4 regions of the Micromonospora sp. NPDC048947 genome follow, and region 3 is predicted to be linked to each of the others. Evidence: riboswitches for the same ligand, from Rfam matches in the RefSeq annotation. Region 3 holds a riboswitch; each other region holds the start of a gene.
What was found. Region 3 has a riboswitch for cyclic di-AMP ahead of AB0B98_RS06180 (C39 family peptidase). Riboswitches for the same ligand answer to the same signal wherever they lie in the genome.
Positions count from the first base shown of each region.

Region 1: another riboswitch for cyclic di-AMP. It lies ahead of AB0B98_RS04755 (NlpC/P60 family protein); the one in region 3 lies ahead of AB0B98_RS06180 (C39 family peptidase).
Region 2: another riboswitch for cyclic di-AMP. It lies ahead of AB0B98_RS24995 (hypothetical protein); the one in region 3 lies ahead of AB0B98_RS06180 (C39 family peptidase).
Region 4: another riboswitch for cyclic di-AMP. It lies ahead of AB0B98_RS10280 (hypothetical protein); the one in region 3 lies ahead of AB0B98_RS06180 (C39 family peptidase).

Region 1 is NZ_JBEZFO010000002.1:299,999-304,957, reverse strand. It holds tRNA gene AB0B98_RS04770 (tRNA-Gly) at 9-82, opposite strand; gene AB0B98_RS04765 (pyridoxamine 5'-phosphate oxidase family protein) at 328-885, opposite strand; gene dcd (dCTP deaminase) at 985-1,563, shown strand; gene AB0B98_RS04755 (NlpC/P60 family protein) at 1,623-2,663, opposite strand; cyclic di-AMP (ydaO/yuaA leader) riboswitch at 2,677-2,812, opposite strand; gene AB0B98_RS04750 (peptidoglycan recognition family protein) at 3,048-4,959, shown strand, end outside.
Region 2 is NZ_JBEZFO010000019.1:47,750-52,708, reverse strand. It holds gene AB0B98_RS25000 (carbonic anhydrase) at 24-749, shown strand; gene AB0B98_RS24995 (hypothetical protein) at 806-1,825, opposite strand; cyclic di-AMP (ydaO/yuaA leader) riboswitch at 1,830-1,960, opposite strand; gene AB0B98_RS24990 (YibE/F family protein) at 2,127-3,497, opposite strand; gene AB0B98_RS24985 (heavy metal translocating P-type ATPase) at 3,860-4,959, shown strand, end outside.
Region 3 is NZ_JBEZFO010000003.1:148,073-153,031, forward strand. It holds gene AB0B98_RS06160 (glycosyltransferase) at 1-231, opposite strand, end outside; gene AB0B98_RS06165 (acyltransferase) at 531-1,766, shown strand; gene AB0B98_RS06170 (hypothetical protein) at 1,859-2,281, shown strand; gene AB0B98_RS06175 (hypothetical protein) at 2,414-3,184, shown strand; cyclic di-AMP (ydaO/yuaA leader) riboswitch at 3,469-3,610, shown strand; gene AB0B98_RS06180 (C39 family peptidase) at 3,844-4,692, shown strand; gene AB0B98_RS06185 (hypothetical protein) at 4,766-4,959, opposite strand, start outside.
Region 4 is NZ_JBEZFO010000005.1:229,215-234,173, forward strand. It holds gene AB0B98_RS10265 (PfkB family carbohydrate kinase) at 1-861, opposite strand, end outside; gene AB0B98_RS10270 (SRPBCC family protein) at 1,050-1,514, shown strand; gene AB0B98_RS10275 (hypothetical protein) at 1,699-2,208, opposite strand; gene AB0B98_RS10280 (hypothetical protein) at 2,352-3,365, opposite strand; cyclic di-AMP (ydaO/yuaA leader) riboswitch at 3,422-3,553, opposite strand; gene AB0B98_RS10285 (cation diffusion facilitator family transporter) at 3,672-4,589, opposite strand; gene AB0B98_RS10290 (AAA family ATPase) at 4,696-4,959, opposite strand, start outside.

The sequences.
Region 1 (4,959 bases), on a different contig from region 3:
TCCGTACGTGGAGCGGGTGACGGGAATCGAACCCGCACTGTCAGCTTGGGAAGCTGATGTTCTGCCATTGAACTACACCCGCAAGCGGCACCACTGTACCCGAGTCGTCGAGCCTCTGCACCCAGGCACCCCCGCCGGTCGCGGCTGTCCGCGTACCCCTCGTCCGGGTTGATCCACTCGGCTTTCTGGAAGTCGGGGCATCCGCGGCGCTGGGACGCCGCGATTTCCATGAAGTCGAGTTGATCACTGCGGGCGGCCGGGTTGGTGCGTACGACCGGTGCCGGCTCCGTTACGACGGAGCCGGCACCGATGATCTTCCGGCCGTGGTCACGCGGCAGTGCACTGGACGTCACGGCTGAGGCGGGTCGGACGCGCCTGCGGGACGGCGACGGGCGCCGCCACCGCCGACGGGGCGTTTGGGTCGAGCCAGACCCGAACGGCCGGCCGACCCGGCGCGAGGCCCGGGATGCCCGCGATGTGCTGCTCGCGGCGGGTGAGCATGGCCACGTCGACCGTGAACTCGAAGAGCCGCCAGTCGACCTGCGGCTCGGCCCGGGCGGTCTGCGCCAGCTGCGCCACCCGGACCGGATCGGTCACCGGACGGGCGCTTCCCGCCACGTACGCCTCGTCGTCGCTCTCCTCCGCGGGGAACGAGTGCAGCGCGTAACGGCCATCACGTTCGAGGTCACGGCGCTTGGGCGAGTCGATGATGAAGCAGAACAGCCCCTCGGCGGTGATGACCGGGGAGACCGGATGGACGCGGGGCCCGCCGTCGGCACGGACCGTGGCCAGATAGCCGAAGCCCGGCCCGTATTGCTGGAGGAGAACGCGGATCCCGTCGGCGAGTCGGGGCTCGTCGGCGGCGAATTCGGACCAGGAAGCCATGTGGGCATTCTATCGAACAAATGTACGAGCAGCGACCTCGACGCGCTGGTCACCGCCACCGAATCCGGCCACCTTTGGCAACGCGGCTATGGTGGTCCGATGCTGCTCTCCGACCGCGACCTGGTCTCCGAGATCAAGGCCGGCACGCTGGGCTTGGAGCCGTTCGAGCCCACCCTGGTCCAACCCTCCAGCATCGACGTCCGACTCGACCGGCTGTTCCGGGTCTTCAACAACCACCTCTACACCCACATCGATCCGGCAATGCAGCAGGACGACCTGACCTCGGCGGTCGAGGTTCCCGACGGCGAGCCGTTCGTGCTGCACCCGGGGGAGTTCGTGCTCGCCTCGACGCTGGAGGTCATCTCGCTGGGTGACCAGCTCGCCGGCCGGCTGGAGGGCAAGAGCTCCCTGGGCCGGCTCGGGCTGCTCACGCACTCCACAGCCGGTTTCATCGACCCAGGCTTCTCCGGTCACGTGACGCTGGAACTCTCCAACGTGGCGAACCTGCCGATCACCCTGTGGCCGGGCATGAAGATCGGGCAGCTCTGCATCTTCCGACTCTCCTCGCCGGCCGAGCACCCGTACGGCTCGGTGGTCTACGGCTCGCGCTACCAGGGCCAGCGGGGGCCGACACCCAGCCGCGCCTGGCAGCACTGGCGCACCTGGCCAACCCGCTAGAACCACGACGACGAGGGCCCGCCGCGACAGTTCGCGACGGGCCCTTCGGTGGTCCGGGGTCAGCCGGGACGGCCGTAGCTGTGGATTGGACCGTCGTCGACCTTCTTCATCTTGATCGGTTGGCCGGCTTGCGAGGCGTGCACCACCCAGCCGCCGCCGACGTACATGCCGACGTGGTGGATGTCGCTGTAGTAGAAGACCAGGTCGCCGGGGCGCAGGTCGCCCTTGCTGACGTTCTTGGTGACCCGGCTCTGGGCGGCGGCGTTGTGCGGCAGCGACACGCCGGCCTTCGCCCAGGCGGCCAGCATCAGCCCGGAGCAGTCGTACGAGTTCGGGCCCTCGGCACCCCAGACGTAGGGCTTGCCGATCTGCGCGCAGGCGAACTTGACAGCGGTGCCCGCGGCGCCGCCTGGGTAGCTACCCGGGCAGGGCGCCGGACGCAGCGGACCGCCGCCACCGTTGCCGTACACCTTGAGGCGCAGCTTCTGCAGGCGGTCGATCTCTTCGTTGATCTGCTTCTTCTTCGCCGCCAGCTGAGCCTCGGTGCGGGTCAGCTGGGCCACCATCTCGTCCAGCGGCGCCTTCTGCGCGGCCAACTGGTCGCGCAGGTCGGCCACCTGGCGTACGTCCTTCTGCTGGTTGTGCGCGAAGCGGTCGAGCATTTCGAGCTGGCCGACCACCTCGCTGGGCGACCGGCTGCCCAGCACCGCGTTGACGGTCGAGACGTTCTCACCCTTGTAGGCGCGTACGGCAAGGGCACTGACCTTGTCCATCGCGGCGTCGACCTGGCGCTCAAGCGGAGTGATCCGGGCGGCCAGGGCGTCCGCCTGCTTGCGCTTCGCGGCGAGGTCGGTGCGGGTGGCGTTGTGCCGTTCAATGATCGGTTCGAGCTTGTTCCAGTCGGCGTCGATCTGGCGCTCGATCTCGGCGACGGACGGGTCGGCGTGGGCCGCCGTGGCACTGCCGGTCAGGACGACGGCGATGCCCGCCAGCGCGGCGAGAGCGGTGGTGAAGCGGGACCAGCGTGGGCGCGGCACTATCGGCGTCGGGCCGGCTGATGCCGACCGCTCGGACGACGGCCGCGGGGCATGGAGTGCCACCGGGGTCTCGTACTCCTTCTTCCTGACCGCCTACCGGGTTAGCTGACGGGTTCGGGCGGGAAGTCGGCGCCCTACCGCAGTGGCTGCGGATTCACCCCGAGGGACCTGGGTCCCCGGTTCGCTCGGAAACGACTCGGCGGTGTCGGTCCGTTACCGCCCGGGCTGGGCGGAGCTGCTGTCGGCCCGACGAATGACCAGAGTAGAGACGCCTGTTACCAATCCGCAACCCGTGCGGCAGTGACACTCCGTACCGATTGGACGAGGTCACCGACCGTGTGTGAAGAATTCTTTCCCTCTGCTTCGATGGATGGAAAGGTATTGACGTGACCTCCCGGACGGCGCGATGGTGACCTGACCTCACTCCGCGAGAATCTAGGGGGTTCGATGCACCATCCAACCCTGTCGACAGGCTGGCGCGCACTGCTCGCCGCCACCGTGGTAGCCGCCGCGACCACGGTGCCACTCTCCGTCGGCCCGGCCGCAGCCGCGCCCACCACCGACCGCCAGCAGCAGTACGCCGCAGCGGCCAGCGAGTACGGCGTGCCGGCCGTCGTGCTGCTCGGCGTCTCATACCTGGAGTCCCGTTGGGACACCAACGCCGGCACACCGAGCACCAGTGGCGGCTACGGCCCGATGCACCTGACCGACGCGCGGCACGTGGCCGCCCTCCCCGGGCGCGGCCACCACGACGCCGGCGCCGAGGACCCGCGCGGCGACGACTCCCGTCCCGCACTGGTGCCCGCGCCCCGACCGGTCGAGGCACCCGCGCCGTCCACCGCCGCGTTGCAGACCGTCGACGCCGCCGCCACGCTGACCGGCGCCACCCCCGAGGCGCTGCGCACCGACGCGGGTCTCAACATCCGGGGCGGGGCCGCGCTGCTGAGCGCGTACCAGAGGGATCTGGGCGCACCGGTCGGCGCGGACACCGACCCGGCGGCCTGGTACGGCGCGGTGGCCCGCTACTCCGGCGCGGACAGCGCCGACGCCGCCGCGGCCTTCGCCGACGAGGTCTTCACCACCATCGGCGCGGGCCAGTCCCGGGTGACCGACGACGGCCAGCGGGTCAGCCTGCCGGCCCGCGCGGTGCGGCCCGAGCGTTCCTGGTTGGACCGGCTGGGCCTGCGCCGCCTGGCCCGCCCGGACGGGGTGGAGTGCCCGCGCAGCATCTCGTGCGAGTGGATCCCGGCGCCCTACGAGGCGTTCGGCGACGGGGACTACGGCAACCACGACCTCTCCGACCGGCCCGCACGGCAGAAAATCGAGTACATAGTCATCCACGACACCGAGGCGAGTTGGGCCACCACCCTGCAACTCGTCCAGGATCCGACCTACGTGAGCTGGCACTACTCGCTGCGCTCGGTCGACGGGCACATCGCCCAACACGTGAAGACCAAGGATGTCGGTTGGCACGCCGGCAACTGGTACGTCAATGCGAAGTCGATCGGGTTGGAACACGAGGGCTTCGCCGCGCAGGGCACCTGGTACACCGAGGCGATGTACCGGACATCGGCGAAGCTGGTCCGGCACCTGGCGTTGCGGTACGGCATTCCGCTGGACCGCCAGCACATCATCGGCCACGACAACGTGCCCGGCACCATTCCCTCGACAGTGCGGGGGATGCACTGGGATCCGGGCCCGTACTGGGACTGGACGCACTACTTCGACCTGCTGCACGCGCCTCGACTGGACACCGGCACCCCGGCCACCGGGCTGGTCCGGATCGACCCGGACTACGCCACCAACCAGCCGGCGTTCACCGACTGCGTCACAGCGGGCGTGCCCTGCGCGCCACGCGGCTCCTCCGCTGTGGTGCTGCGCAGCGCACCGTCGGCGGACGCGCCGCTGGTGAACGACATCGCGCTCCGTCCCGACGGCACCCCGAACACGATGTCCGTGTCCGACCACGGGGCCCGGGCGTCCGCCGGGCAGACGTACGCGTTGGCCGGGCGGCAGGGTGACTGGACGGCGATCTGGTACCTCGGGCAGCGGGCCTGGTTCCACAACCCGGCGTCCGCGCCGACCGCCAGTTGGACAGTCGGCGTGGTGGCCACGCCGAAGCCCGGCCGAACCACCATTCCGGTCTACGGACGGGCGTACCCGGAGCAGGCGGCGTACCCGGAAGGGGTGCCCTACCAGGCGATCTCGCCGCTCCAGTACACCCTGGCCGCCGGGCAGCGGTACGCCGTCGGCGCGGTGCTGGCCGGCGAGTACTACCGGGCCAGCACGTTCGACGGCTCCTCACCCGGCGACTGGACGGTGATCCGCGGCAAGAACCGGTACGCGCAGATCCAGTTCG
Region 2 (4,959 bases), on a different contig from region 3:
GATGCGTCGAGACGAGGTGCGGGATGAGTCATACCGGGAGCTCCGGCGGTCAGCCGGGTCCGCAGCGGACCACCGACCGGGCCGCCGCGCTCAGCGAGCCGACCCGGGCGTACGCCGAGCTGGTCGCCGGCAACCGGCGCTTCGTCGATGGCGCCCCACGCCACCCCAACCAGGATGCCGGGCACCGGGCCGCCGTGGCCGACGGGCAACACCCGTTCGCGGTGATCGTCGGCTGCTCCGACTCGCGGCTGGCTGCCGAGATCATCTTCGACCGGGGTTTGGGCGACCTGTTCGTGGTTCGCACCGCCGGGCACACCGCCGGTCCCGAGGTGCTCGGCAGCGTCGAGTACGCGGTGACAGTCCTCGGCACCCCGCTGGTGGTGGTGCTCGGCCACGACTCCTGCGGTGCGGTGCAGGCCGCCCGGGAGTCCGCCTCGACCGGCGCCGCGCCGAGTGGCCATCTGGGCGCGGTGGTCGACGCCGTTCTGCCCAGCCTGCGCCGAGCCGCGGCCGAGGGCGTGGACGACATCGACGGCATCGTCGACATCCACATCGCACAGACCGTCGAGACGTTGCTCGGGCAGTCGCCCGTGCTGGCCGACGCGGTGGCGCAGGGGCGGTGCGCGGTGGTGGGTGTGTCCTACCGGCTGGCCGCCGGCGCGGTGCGCCCGGTGGCCGCCGTGCCGGCCGGCCTGGCGGCGTTGGAGACCGCGGCCTCGACCGACCCGGCCGCGCCTGCCACCGTCTGACGCGTCGAGGGCCGCTCCGCATCACGCGGAACGGCCCTCGACGGGGATCGTGCGGGTCAGAGCAGTGACATGTGCACGTGGTCGGTGTGGTTCGACGGCCCGCTGTACGAACTCCAGCCGGTGGCCGGGAACCAGATCTGCCGGTTCCAGATCACGTAGTAGATGCCGAGCCGGTCGGCGTTACGGATGAGGAACGCGGCAACGTTGTTGCCGTACGTCCGGGTGTCGTTGTTGTGCCACGGGGAGAATCCGCTCTTCTGCAGCGACCAGTCGCAGGCGCGCCCCTTGGGGTGCTCCCACGGCCCGCCGGGGCGGTAGCAGCCGACGAACCGGTTGAAGCCGGCCGCCTTGACCTCCTTGTACGCGTGCAGCGTGCGCGGCGTGATGCAGCCGGACGTGGTGGGGTCATTCTCGCTGCACGACTGGGGCTTCCAGTCACCGTCGGCGGTGCGACCCGGGCCGATCTTCGCGACCTTGGAGGTGGCGTCCACCAGGCCTCCGGTGAAGCCCTTGCCGCCGACGAGGGAGAGCGCCTTGTCGGCCTCGCTCTTGCGCTTCGCCATCAGGGCGGTCTGCTTCTGCTGCTCGCGGACCTCGGTGTCGAGGGCCAGCTTCGCCTGCTCGGCGCGGGCCTTCACCTCGTTGACCTCGGAGAGCTTCTTCTCGTTGACCATGTTCATCTCGTCGAGCATCCCGGCGCGTTGGACGAACGAGTCGGGAGCCTCGCTCTCCAGCAGCATCGCGACCGCGCCGATCCGGCCGGTCCGGTACGCCTGGGCGGCGATCTGCCCGACCTGCGGGGCCAAGGCGTCCAGGTCGGCCTTGGCGCGGTTGACCTCCGCCGCCAACTCGCCCTGCCGCTTCTTGGATTTGTCCAGCTTGGACTTTGCGGCGGAGTAGTCGCGGTTGGCCTGCTCGATGACGTCGTTGAGCAGCTTGGGCTCGCCGTCCTCCTCGTGCCCGGACGGTGTGGGGTTCGTCGGGGCGGCGTGCGCCGGGAGCGGCCCGGCGAGCACTGTCAGTGCGGCGATCACGGCCACCACGGGTGTCAACCAGCGGCGTAGGGGTGCCGTCACAATGTTCCCTTCCGTCGACCGCCGACCGGGTTAGCTGACGGGTTCGGGGCGGAAGTGGCCCCTACCGCTGACGCGGATTCACCCCAGGCACCTGGGTCCCCGGCTCGCCGGTTGGCGATTGGGCGGTGGCACCGCAGGCGCCGCTTCGCGCCTTCATCGGTAACCGGCAGCGAGGTTACCCGAGAGTCGACCGCCTGAGCTACGCCTGGATGCCGACCAAAAGCGTCATTTCGCCATAGCGTTGAGTGACCAGTGACGTGGTTCTCAGGGTGGATGCCCGATCTGGTCACGCTGAGGAGTGTCACCATGTCGTATCCGTGCTCCTGTTCGGCTCCGGCCACCGGTCGGTGGCCTCGGATGGGGGTGCGGTCCGCGTCCGGTCCGGCTCGTCGGAGCCGGCCGTTCGCGGTGAGCTGAGTGCGGCCAGTGCCTCGCTGCGGTCCGGCTGGGGCCGGGGCGCGGGAGCGTCGGTGGACGCCGCGGCAGCGCTGCGCCCGGCGGCGGTCACCACAGCGGCCAGCCCCGTGGTCAGCGGCACGGCGGCGATCAGACCGAGGGTGGCGACAGCGCTGCGGACGATCTCCTGCGCGAGGAACTCACTGGTGAGGATCTGCCCGATCGGCCGCGCGTCGGCGGTGAGCAGGAGCAGCAGGGGCAGTGACGCGCCCGCGTACGCCAGCACGATGGTGTTGACAGTGGAGGCGATGTGCGCGCGGCCGACCCGGGTGGCGGCACGGTACAGCTGCAACCGGGTCAGCCCGGGGTTGGCGTTCGCCAGCTCGGTGACGGTGGCCGCCTGGGTGACAGTCACGTCGTCGAGCACCCCGAGCGAGCCGATGATGATTCCGGCGAGCAGCAGACCGTGCAGGTCCACGTCGCCCTGGAACATCGACAGGGTGGTGGCGTCTTCGCTGCCGAACCCGGTGAGGTGGGTCGCGGCGGTGGCGATGGTGGCGAGCACGCCGGTCAGCACCAGGCTGCCCAGGGTGCCGAGCACCGCGACCGAGGTCTGTGCGGTGACCCCGTGGGTCAGATAGAGCACCACGAACATGATCAGGGCCGCGCCGACCACCGCCACCAGCAGTGGCGACCTGCCCGCGCTGATGCCCGGCAGCACGAAGGTGAGCAGGATGGCGAAGCTGGCGGCCAGCCCGGCGAGCGCCGCCAGACCTCGCCACCGCCCGAACGCGACGATCGCGGCAGCGAAGACCACCGCCAGCCACACCATCGGGGTGCCGCGTTGGTGCTCGGCGATGTTCCAGTTGCTGGTGGTGGGATCAACCGGATCGGCCAGCTCGACCAGGACGACCTCGTCGCCGACCTCGACCCGGGGTGCGCCGGGCCCGTCGGGCACCGGAGTTCGTACCTGCTGGCCGGCGTTCGGTCCGTCGTCGACCCGGACGTCGACAGTGCCGCACCGCCCGTCGCCAACCCTCGGTGTGCCCTCCGGAACCGACGGCACCTGCGGGCACGGCTCGCTCACCACCCGGGTGACGGTGCCGGGGTGGCGCGGCACGTCCGCACCACCATCGGTCTGCGGTGACCCGCCGCGCGGCCAGAGCAGCACCGCGGCCAGCACTGTGGCGACGAAGAGGGGTACCACAGTCACGACGAGGATCCGTCGCACCCGTGGTGGGGCGGACGGAGCGGGGTGAGTGTGGTCGGCGGCCAAGGCGAGTCTCCCAACGATCCGGTGCGGGATACGGGTCAGCGGGCCGGGCGGTTCACAGTTGCTGTGGAAACGCGGCGGACGGCGGGGCTGATCGCTGCCTGACGACCGCCTGATCACGGACGGTCAGTGCTCGGCCCGGTCGGCCGGGGGCGACGCCATGACGTGGCGGCGCCGGTGCCCGACTGTGCAGCGGCATTCGGAGGGCCATCGTGGGAGATGCTAGCCAGCCCTCGCGGGGGTCGCAGGTCGTGGCGGAGTGTCGGGTGGCCGAACCGCTCGCGCGGCGGTCTCCGGGGCGGCATGTTGGAGCCATGCCCGCTCCGACACCGCCCGATCCTGACCGACCGCGACGCGCCGGACCCATGCCCGACGACAAGCACTCTGGGCACGACCAGCACGACCAGCACGACCAGCACGGCAAGCACGACAAGCACGCCGGGCACGATCCGGCGATGTTCCGCCGCCGGTTCTGGGTCTGCCTGGTGTTGACCGTCCCGGTGGTGCTGACGAGTCATCTCGTGTCGGGTCAGCTGGGCCTGGCCGGGGACGACAGCGTCCCCGGCCAGGACTGGGTGGGGCCGGTGCTCGGCTCGGTGGTGTTCTGGTGGGGCGGCTGGCCGTTCCTGGTCGGTGCGGTTCGGGAGGTCCGGGACCGGGCGCCCGGGATGATGTTGCTGGTCGCGATGGCGATCACCGTCGCGTACGCCGCGTCCCTGGCGACCAGCGTCGGCGCCTTCGACCTGGACTTCTGGTGGGAGTTGGCCGCGCTGGTCACCATCATGCTGCTCGGGCACTGGCAGGAGATGAAGGCCATCGGGCAGGCCCGGGGAGCGCTGACGGCGCTGGCCGCGCTGTTGCCGGACGAGGCCGAACGGGTGGCGGCGGACGGGCGGGTCGAGGCGGTGCCGGTGACCGGTCTGCGGATCGGCGACGTGGTGCTGGTCCGACCGGGGGGTCGGGTGCCGGCGGATGGCCAGGTCGTCAAGGGCGCCGCAGAGCTGGACGAGTCGATGATCACCGGGGAGTCGCGGCCGGTCGCCAGGTCGACGGGCGACCGGGTGGTGGCCGGCACCGTCGCCACCGACTCGGCGGTCCGGGTGCGCGTCGAGGCGTTGGGTGAGCAGACCGCCCTCGCCGGCATCCAGCGCATGGTCGCGCAGGCCCAGGCTTCCGGTGGACGGGCCCAACTGTTGGCCGACCGGTTCGCCGCGGCGCTGTTCTACCTGGCCACCGGCACCGCCGTGCTGACGGTGCTGGTCTGGACCGCGCTCGGTCAGCCGGACGAGGCGGTGGTTCGTGCGGTCACCGTCCTGGTGATCGCCTGCCCGCACGCGCTGGGTCTCGCCATCCCGCTGGTCGTGGCGCTCTCCACGGCGCTCGCCGCGCGGTCCGGGATTCTGGTCAAGGACCGGTTGGCGCTGGAGCGGATGCGGACCGTCGGCGCGGTGCTCTTCGACAAGAC
Region 3 (4,959 bases):
GCTGCTCAGGTGCACGACACGTACGCCGTCGCGGCTGACCGCGTACGAGCGGAGCATGTCGCCGCAGCCGTCCGGGGAGGCGTCGTCGACGGCGATCAGCTCGACCGCGTCCGACTCGCCCGCCGGGATGTCGGACCGGATCGACTCGAGGCACTGGTACAGGTACGCCTCGACGCCGTACACGGGCACGACGATGCTCAGCAGCGGTGCGTGCGTCGGCTCATTGACCACGTCCGCCACCTTCGACGACCCGGGTGGCCGGCCCCGGAACCTGACGTTGCCGCCGATGGTGGACTCTCTGAACTCCCGCCCAGCGGAAGGTTAACGCCGGGCCGGTGGGCGGTTTCCGGCCCGGGGAACGCGGGCTCGTGGGGCGGGTGGGATGCGTCCGGTTCACCCGGGACTGACCCGGTAGGGTGCCTCGGTGCGGCCCTGCCGGGTCGTCGTGGGCGTCGCCGTCGCGCCGTCCGACGCCGCGACGAGGAGGCTACGACCGTGTTGGTGACCCTGCCGAGCGCCGGGATCCCGGCATGACGAGCGTCGCCGCGACGTCGGCCGCCCGGCCCGCGCCGACCCTGTCCCGGCTGCCCTCGCTGACCGGGCTGCGGTGGATCGCCGCTCTGCTGGTCTTCGGCTTTCACGCCGGCACCATGCGGATCATTGCCGAGCCGGACTACAAGGCCGTCGTCGACGCGCTGTTCACCCTCGGTCTCTCCGGGGTGCAGTTCTTCTTCATCCTCAGCGGTTTCGTGCTGGTCTGGTCGGCCCGCGAGGGGGACTCCCGGCGTACCTTCTGGCGGCGACGGATCGCCAAGATCTACCCGAACCACCTGGTGCTGTTTGTGGCGACGGTTGCCGTCGCCTGGTGGTTCGCCGACCCGGTCCTGCCGGCGGCGGCGTTGGAGAACCTGCTGCTGTTGCAGGCGTGGGACCCCCGTCCGGGCTGGTTCTACAGCATCAACACCGTCAGCTGGTCGTTGTCCTGTGAGTTCTTCTTCTACCTCTGTCTGCCGCTGGCGCTGCCACTGCTGCGCCGGGCCAAACCGAAGCTGCTCTGGGCGCTGATCGTCGCGCTGCCGCTGCTGATCCTCGCGCTCTGGCCGGCGCAGGAGTTGGTGCCGGAGGTGAGCCGCTGGTGGTTCACCCAGATCTTCCCGCCGGTGCGGTCGCTGGAGTTCTGGCTGGGCGCGGTGGCGGCCGAGTTGATGCGTCGGGGGCTCTGGCGCGGCCCCGGTCTGACAGTGGCCAGCGGCATCTTCGTGGTCACCTGGGTGGCGGCCGCGCAGTGGATCCGCGCCGAGCTGTGGACCACGCTGCTCGCTGTCGCGTACCTCCTGGTGATCACCGCGGCCGCGGACGCTGACGTGCGGGGTCGGCGCTCGCCGTGGCGGTACCGGCCGCTGGTCTGGCTCGGTGAGGTGTCGTTCGCCTTCTACCTGGTGCACGTACTGGTGATGACGAGCGTGCTGCGCTGGAGCGGGACCTGGGGGATCGGCTTCGCGGGCTGGCGTGGCCCGGCCGTGGTGCTCGGCTTCCTGGCGGTGAACCTGATCCTCGCCGGGCTGCTGCACCGCTTCGTCGAAACCCCGATGATGCGCCGGCTCGCGCCGCGCCGCGCGGCCCGTCCGGCGCCCGTGCCCCGACAACGTGCGGGCGGCGACGACGACGCACGTGACAGTGCAAGCAGCGCCCGCGGCGAGGTCGACGGACCTGCCGACGAGGTCGGTCAGGCCGGCGGACGATCAACGTACGTCGACCTGCGCTGACAACGTCCACCCTGGTCAACAGGGTCGGCGCGGCGTGATCCGACACGCCCGGGGTCGGTGCGCCCGGGTCGGCGCGACGGTAGCGTTGGGGCGTGCTTCCGGTCGCGTTCACCTGTCCGCTGTGGTGGGTGGCGCGCTGGGCGACCCGGGTGCTGACCAGCCTCGCCGTCGTCGCGGCCCTGGCGCTCGGCGCAGGCCCGGCCACGGCCGCCACGCCACCACCCGGCCCGGTGCCGACGTCGAGCGCGGTGCCGGCCACTGTCGCCGCCGGCTCGCCGGCGGCCTCCTACCGGCACCCCGGGTCACCCCGAGCGGCCCGGCCGGCCCTGGCGGTGGCGCCGCAGGCCGCCGAAGAGGCGATCCCGACATGGTCGATCGACGCGCCGGTGGCGCTCCCCGGCGATCAGAACACCATCGTGGCCGACGCACTGCCGGTCCGCGCGGCCAAGGCTGACCTGCCGCCCCTCGTCGACGCCGCGAGCGGTCGGGCTTCCCGGGCCCCACCCGGGCGCTGAGCCACCGGGACGACCGTCCCGTCACCGCGCCCTGTCGACCCACCCGCTCTCTGACCCGCCGACCCGTGGCCACAGTGGCCCGCAGGTCGGCGTGGCTCCCCATCGCACTGCTCTCTCCCCGAGGTGCCGACCATGGAGACCGTCGTCTTCTACCAGTTCGTGACCGAGATGCCGCGGGCCGCCGCCATCTGGTCGACGCTGTTCCTGCTGACCCTGGGCCTGCTCACCGTGCTGGCCGCCCGCCCCGAACGGAACCGGCCCACTGACGACCCGCTCCCGGCCGGGCCCACTGCTCGGGAGTTGGCCGCCGCCGAGGCTGTCGACAGGCGCCGCTACGCCGAGGAGGTGGCCGTCGCCGCGGCCGGCGCGGCCACCACAGCCAGGAGGCGACGCGCCGCCTGGCTGACCGCTCAGGAGCAGCTGGAGCGGGCCTGGATCGGGTACGACGAGGCGGACACCGCCGCGCGTCGCTTCGCTGGCGCCGGTGCGCTGCCCACCCCGCAGACCCCGCACACCCCCGCCGAGTACGCCGCCCGGGAACGCTATCTGCACCGGGCGGCGATGGCGGCGTACTGGCGGGGCGACCTGACCATGGCGCAGCTCGGCGACGTGTTCGGGCACCGGCGCTGCTGGGATCCCCGGCGACACCCGGTCGAGCAGGAGGTGCTGATCAGCCGGGTGGTCAGGGATGCGCGGCTGGCCGACTACCAGGTGGCCGCCGACAGTGAGCGGGCCGCCTGGCGCGACGCCGAGTTGGCCGCGGAGTCGGCTCGTGCCCTCGCCGAGGAGGCGTACGCGGCGGCGGCCCGGCTCCGCCCGACAGTGGTCCCCGCGCGCCGCACCGTGGCCGGGGCGCTGCGTCCCGCCGTCGTGGCGCTGTGGCGCCCGGCCCGGGTGGGTTGAGCCCAATCCGTGATGTGAGGCCGGTCACCCAATCGTGAATTAGGACGTCCGACGCGATCGGCGGGATTGTTCCCGCGATTCTGGTCGCATTCTCTGCGGCCTGTCCGGTTGTCGCCCATAGGCGTCGCCGTAACCGGTTGTCCCATCGAGTCACATCATCGGCAATACGCGGAGAAATTGTCTCACCGATTGGGGTTTACGCAGGTGAACCTGGCTTGGCAGGGCGCGGAGCCGCCAGTACTGTCGTCCTGTCCGATGCGGTAACCGATCGCAAGAGGCGACGCCGCATCGACCCGCTTAATCGTGATCAACGAACCGGGGACCCACCAGTAAGTCCGGGGTGAATCCGCGAGCCACGGCCCGCGGTAGGGCGATCTTCCCGCCCGAATCCGTCAGCTAACCCGGTAGGCGGTGTCGGAAGGAGTCAACTCCTCGTGCAGCACCTTTCCACCCCTCGGTTGTTCCCTTGCCTCCACGGCGCGGCGATGCACCCGCTCATTCGTCCAGTGACGGTGAGCTGACCCCCCGGGTCATCGCCTTCCCCGCCCGGCCGCGCCGGGCGTTCCCCTGAGCGGTTCACCATCCGCGGACCACGGTCCGCGCGCTGGCGCCTGCCCGGATACCGGTCCGGCCCCGGTGTGCCGCTCTCCCCCCGATCCGTGGAGGACCCCGTGAAGCACACCCTGAAGCGTCAGCTCCGCCGCCTCGCCACCGAGCGCCCGTACCAGATCGTGGCCGCCTCGGCCGCGGCCCTCGCGATCGCCACCACCACCGGCGCCCTGCTCACCACTGCCGACGACGCCCCGGCCGGCCAGCGCACCGCGACCACTGTCGCCGAGATGCGCAGCGACGTCGCCGCCTCCCGCGGCGAGGCTCGGGACGCGTCCCCCTCGGCCAGCGCCGCCCCGACCACTGCCGCCCCGGCCACCAGCGCCGCGTCCCCCGCCGCCAAGGCCAGCAGCAACCCGGACCTGACCCGTAAGCCGACGCCGCCGAAGCCGCCCGCGACGAAGGTGCTCGACTACGACTACGAGGCGCAGAACACCTACTACAACTGCGGTCCGGCGGCCACCCGCAACGCGCTCAGCGCCGCCGGCATCGACCGCACCCAGGAGCAGCTCGGCGCCAAGCTGGGCACCACCGAGATGGGCACCAACTCGGCCGAGGACACCACCCGGGTGCTCAACGCCGAGGTGAAGGGCTCCCCGTACCGGACCCGGATGTTCCCCGGCGCGCCCAGCCCGGCCCAGATGGACCGCCTCCAGGCCGACGTGGTGAAGGCCATCACCGACGGCCGCGGCGTGGTGGCCAACGTCGTTGGGGACGCCACCGACACCGACGGCGGCTGGCACTCCTACGGCGGCGGGCACTACATCGCCGTCGTGGGCTACAAGGACAACGGTCGCACCGTGCGGATCGCCGACTCGGCGAACCCGGCCGACCCGTCGTACTGGATCACCACGATCGACCTGGCCAACTGGATCACCAGCCGGGGCTACTCCGCCTGACCCGGGCACGCTGACCGCCGCGGGCGCCGTCCCCCACAAGGGGCCGGCGCCCGCGGCGTCTTCGGCTGTGCGGTCAGTAGGTGATGAAGCCGTACAACGCCTTGTGGTTCGACTTCGTCCCGACCACAGTGTGGTCGACGGCGGACGACTGCACACCGCCCCTGACGAACAAGTAGTCGATCTTGCTGGAACCGTTGGTGGCCGCCGATCCGTACCCGGTCATGCCGTAGCCGCTGAGCGTGCCGGGGGCGATGCCGGTGCGGTTCG
Region 4 (4,959 bases), on a different contig from region 3:
GGTGCCCAGGCCGTGCCGGGTCACGTTCAGCGCGCCAGCGGCGGCGCCGGTGCGGATGGCGGTCCGAATGTCCCCGCCCCTGGCCACGACGGCCGCCACCCCGGCCGTCATCGAATCGCCCGCGCCGCGTGGGTCGGCGGCCTCCAGCCGGGGCATCTCGACCTGGAACAGCTCCCCGTCGATGAGCGCCAACGCCGGCTGGTCGGCACGGCTCACCACCACCGTCTCAGCGCCGCCCGCATGCAACTCGTACATGGCCCGGGTCAGTTCCTCGGTGTCGTCGCTGCGGGCGCGGCCGTCGCGGATCAACTCCTCGTGACTCACCTTGAGGAAGAACACCCCGCTCTCCAGCACCGAACCGAGGTGATCGCCGGAGAGGTCGACCACCACCCGCCCGCCGTTCGCACCGAGGTCGGCGGCGAAGCGCCGGTACAGGTCGGCCGGTACGAGCCACGGTTCGTTCGGCCCACTGAGGATGCTCACCGAGGCCCGCAGGCCCTCGCCGAGGGCGAGGTTGTACAGCTCGTCGATCTCGTGCCGACTCAGCGGCTGCCCGGGCACGTCGGCGATCTCCTGCCGGGAGCCCTCGCGCCGATCGTGCACGTACCCGCCGCTGCCGGAGTCACGGACCACCACCTTCAGGTCGACGCCCTCGCTGACCAGCAGCGGCTCCAGCACCTGGCCGATCTCACCGCCGAGGGCGGCGCAGAGCACCACGTCGACACCGAGGGAGATCACCATCCGGGCCTGCCAGACGCCCTGCCCGCCAGGGTGCAGGTGCAGCTCGGGGTGGTCGTTGGGCTGGTCCACAGTCACCGTCAGCTGCGGGGTGGGCGCGAAGACCATCACGTGCCCACTCATCGGTCGTCGCCGTTCATGCTGGCCGCCCTCCGGCACTTTCGGAAGATTTCGCACTAACCGACCTTAATGGCGCAGGTGGTGGCAGGTCGTCGCATCGGCCCGGTCCGGCGCGGCGCGGAGAGCCCGGGGCGTTGCCAGCCAGACATCGGTACGGGACGATCGGGCGACAACCGACGGCGGGAGACGGTGTGCTCAGCAGCGATACCTTCAGCTACACCGTCCAGGCCCGGTGCTCACCCGCCCAGGCGGCGGCGTTGCTCAGCGACCTGACCCGGCAGGGCGAGCTGCATCCGCTGATCGTCCGGGTTCGCCGGGTGCCAACCCGGCCCGGCGCCCAGGCCAGCTACACGATCAACGATCGGTTGGCGGCCGGTCCGCTGCGCTTCCGGACCACCTACCACGCGGACGTGCTGATCAGCGACGCCGATGAGATCGTCATGGTGGCCCGCCAGTGGCCGGCCACCACGGTGCGAAACCACACCCGACTACGCGCCGAGCCGGACGGGCTGGTCCGCATCGACGTCGAGATCACCCTGACCGCGCCGACGCCACTGTTCCGGTACGCGTTCCGCCAGGCCCAGGCCGCTCACCTCGCCCTCGCCACCCGGCTGGGCGCCGCCCTCGACCGCACCGGCAACTCCCCGCCCACCTGACCACCCCACCCCCACCCCCACCCCCACCCCGCCCCGCCCCGCCCGCCCCGCCCCGCCCGCTGCGTCGATCTTGCAGTTTCGGTTGTCGATATCAGCGGAATGCCCCATGTGTCGGGACAGTAAGTGCAAGATCGCGGGGAAGGGCGCACCTTGACCTGCTGCCGGCGTGGAGCGGCGGCGGGGCCTAGATCGTGGTTGCGGCGCGATCACGGGTTGTGCGGGCCGGTCGGGCGGCGGGACGTCGACCCCACGGCTTGTAGGTGGACAGCACCGTCGCGATGATCATCAGGCTGGTCGACACCGCTGGCGCGATGACCAGGTCGGCGCGATCCCGTGCCGGCAGGGCGGCGCCGACCGCTCCGGCGTGGCGCAGGTTCGGGGTGAGCAGGAACAGCACCAGCCCGACCATCACGGTGGTGAGCACGAGTTTGACCAGCACCCAACGGTGGCGCAGCAGGCCCCACGGGGTGAGCAGCGAGCTGGCGACTCCGATCAGCCAGACCAGGACGCTCAGCGGCGCGAACAGCACCGTGCCGACCAGGGCCGTGACCGGATAGACCACCGCCGCGTCGGCGCCCCGCTGCACGGCGATGCCGAGGGTGAGCAGCACCAGGTCGGCGCCGAGCCAGCCGAGCGAGGTGACGAGGTGCAGTGTGAGCAGCGCCTTGCGGGTGGTGGGTCGGATCCGAGGCATACCGCGATGCTGCCCGCGAACCGCGGCCGGGTCGTCCGACGAGCGACGACATCAGGGGTACGCCCGGCGACGTAGCCGGGCCCCCGGACGCACGTGATGCCTGTGAGTCATCACGATGACTCACAGGCATCACGACGGCTGGGTCAGTAGACCGACAGGTGGACGTGGTTGGTGTGGTCGGTCGACGGGGTGCCGTGCGCCCCGCTGTACGACTTCCACCCGCTGCTGGGCAGCCAGATCTGCCGGTACCAGATCACGTAGAGCACGGCGAGCCGGTCCGCGTTGCGGATGAAGTACGCGGCCAGGTTGTTGCCGTAGGTCTTGTCGCCGCCGGTGGCGTTCCCGCCGAAGCCGCCCTTCTGCGCCGCGAAGTCGCAGGCCCGGCCCTTCGGGTGTTCACCGGAGCCGCTGGGGCGGTGGCACGAGACGTACCGGGTGAAGCCCGCCGCCTTGGCCTGGTTGAGCGCGTGCAGGGTGCGCGGGGTGATGCAGCCGCTGGCCGGCGTGGGGTCGTTGACGCTGCACGACTCGGAGGGCCAGGAGCCGTCGGAGTTGCGCGGCGCGGCAGTCGCGTTGGCGCTGGAGGTGCCCCGGTTGGAGCCGGCATCGGCGGTGGTCTGCGGTCTGGGTGTGGTGGCCACGGTCAGGGCCCGTTCGGCCTGTTCCTTGCGCTTGGCCATCACCGCTACCTGTTTGCGCTGTTCGTTGATCTCGCCGTCCAGGGCGACCCGGGTGCGGTTGGCCTTGTCCTTGCTGTTCAGCAGGTCGCGCAGCACCCGGTCCTCGTTGGCCGCCACCGCGTCCAGCGCCGCCGCCCGGTCCATGAAGCCTTCCGGGGTGTTGCTGTTGAGCAGCGCCGACATCGCACCGAGCCGGCCGGTGCGGTAGGCCACTTCGGCGATCTCGCCGACCTTGCCGTTGCGCTGCTCGATCTCGACCTCGATGGTCTTCAGCTGGGTGGCGAGCTGCTTCTGCCGTTGCACCGAGGTGTCCAGGGCGCGCTTCGCGTCCAGGTAGCCCTTGCTGGCCGCTTCGAGCTGGGCGCGCAACGCCGGGGTGCCGCCCTCTTCGTCGGAGTCGGGTGCGGCGGCCCGCAGGCCGGTCGGGGGAGCGGCCGAGGCGGTGCCGGCCGGAAGCGCGACGCCGAGGGCGAACATCGCGACGATCAGGGCCGCCAGTCGGGCGGCGGGTGGTCGTGCTGGTGCCACTGCGCATGTCCTTCCGTCAGCCGCCGACCGGGTTAGCTGACGGGTTCGGGACGGAAGATCCCTACCGCTGACGCGGATGCACCCCAGGAACATGGTTCCCCGGTTCGCCCAGCTGGGCGATTAGGCGGCGACCGCCACCGGCGCCGGGAGGGCGCCGCCTGGTGGAGGCCGGGACCGAGCCTACCGGTGCCGGTGGGGCTGCTGCAGCCAATGTGACGGACGGTGCGTGCGTCACCACGGAAAAGTACGACTCCGTCACCATTCGATGGAGCCGCAGGCTCCAGAAGCGGCGCCGGGCTCGATCTGCAACGTCGCGTGCTCGATGCGGAAGTCGTCGTGCAGGGCCGTACGCGCCGCGGTGAGCACCGCGCCGACCTCCGCGCCGGGTGCCATCGTCAGGTGGGCGGAGGCCACCTCCATGCCCGAGGTGAGCGTCCAGACGTGCAGGTCGTGCACCTCGACGACCCCGGGGACGGCGGCGAGCCGGTCGTGCACGGCCGTCACCTGGAGGTGCTCCGGGGCGGCCTGCACCAGGATGCGGATGGCGGCGCGGGCCAGCCGCCAGGTGCGCGGCAGGATGAACACGCCGATGGCGACCGCGACCAGGGGGTCGGCCCACCACCAGTCGGTGACGGTGATGAGCAGGGCCGCGCCGATGACGCCGAGCGAGCCGAGCAGGTCGCCGAGCACCTCCAGGTAGGCGCCCTGGAGGTTGATGCTCTCCCGGGCCCCGGCGCGCAGCAGCGCGAAGGCGGCGATGTTGGCGAGCAGGCCGAGCACTGCCACCGCGAGCATCGGGCCGGCGATGACCTGGTGCGGGTCACCGAAACGGCGGATCGCCTCGATCACCACGTAGATCGCGACGCCGGAGAGCAGGACGGCGTTGGCCAGCGCGGCGAGCACCTCGAGCCGGTAGAGCCCGAAGGTGCGCTGCGGGTCGCCGGTGGCCCGCCGGGTCGCCGTGATGGCGGCGAGCGCCATCCCGATGCCGAGCACGTCGGTGAACATGTGCCCGGCGTCGGAGAGCAGGGCGAGCGAGCCGGTGTGCAGGGCGACCACCGCCTCGACCACCATCAGGGTGGCGAGCAGGCCGAATGCCGCCCAGAGTCGACCTCGGTGCTGGTGTGCGGCATTGGCGACGGACCCATGGTGGTGGTCATGACCTGCGCCCACGAGAACCACCTTCCGCCGCCGGCCGGGACCCGGTCAAATGTATGCTCACATCGCTATGTGTGCAAGTGTATGGCCACCACCTTCCGTTGGCGGCAGTCCGCACACGTCAGCCGGTCGGGTCGATGGTGGTGAGCCGCTGGGTGGCCCGGGAGAGCGCCACGTACAGGGTGCGTACCCCGGCCCCCGGATCCGCCCGGATCTCGCTCGGGGCGACAAGCACGACTCCGTCGTACTCCATGCCCTTGGCCTCCAGGCTGGTCACCACCTGCAACCTCGGCGCGCCGAGCGCGCCCAACCACCCGGCTACCTCGTCCCGGCGGGGGACCGGCGTGATCACGCCGACCGTGCCCTCCACCTCGGCCAGCAGGCC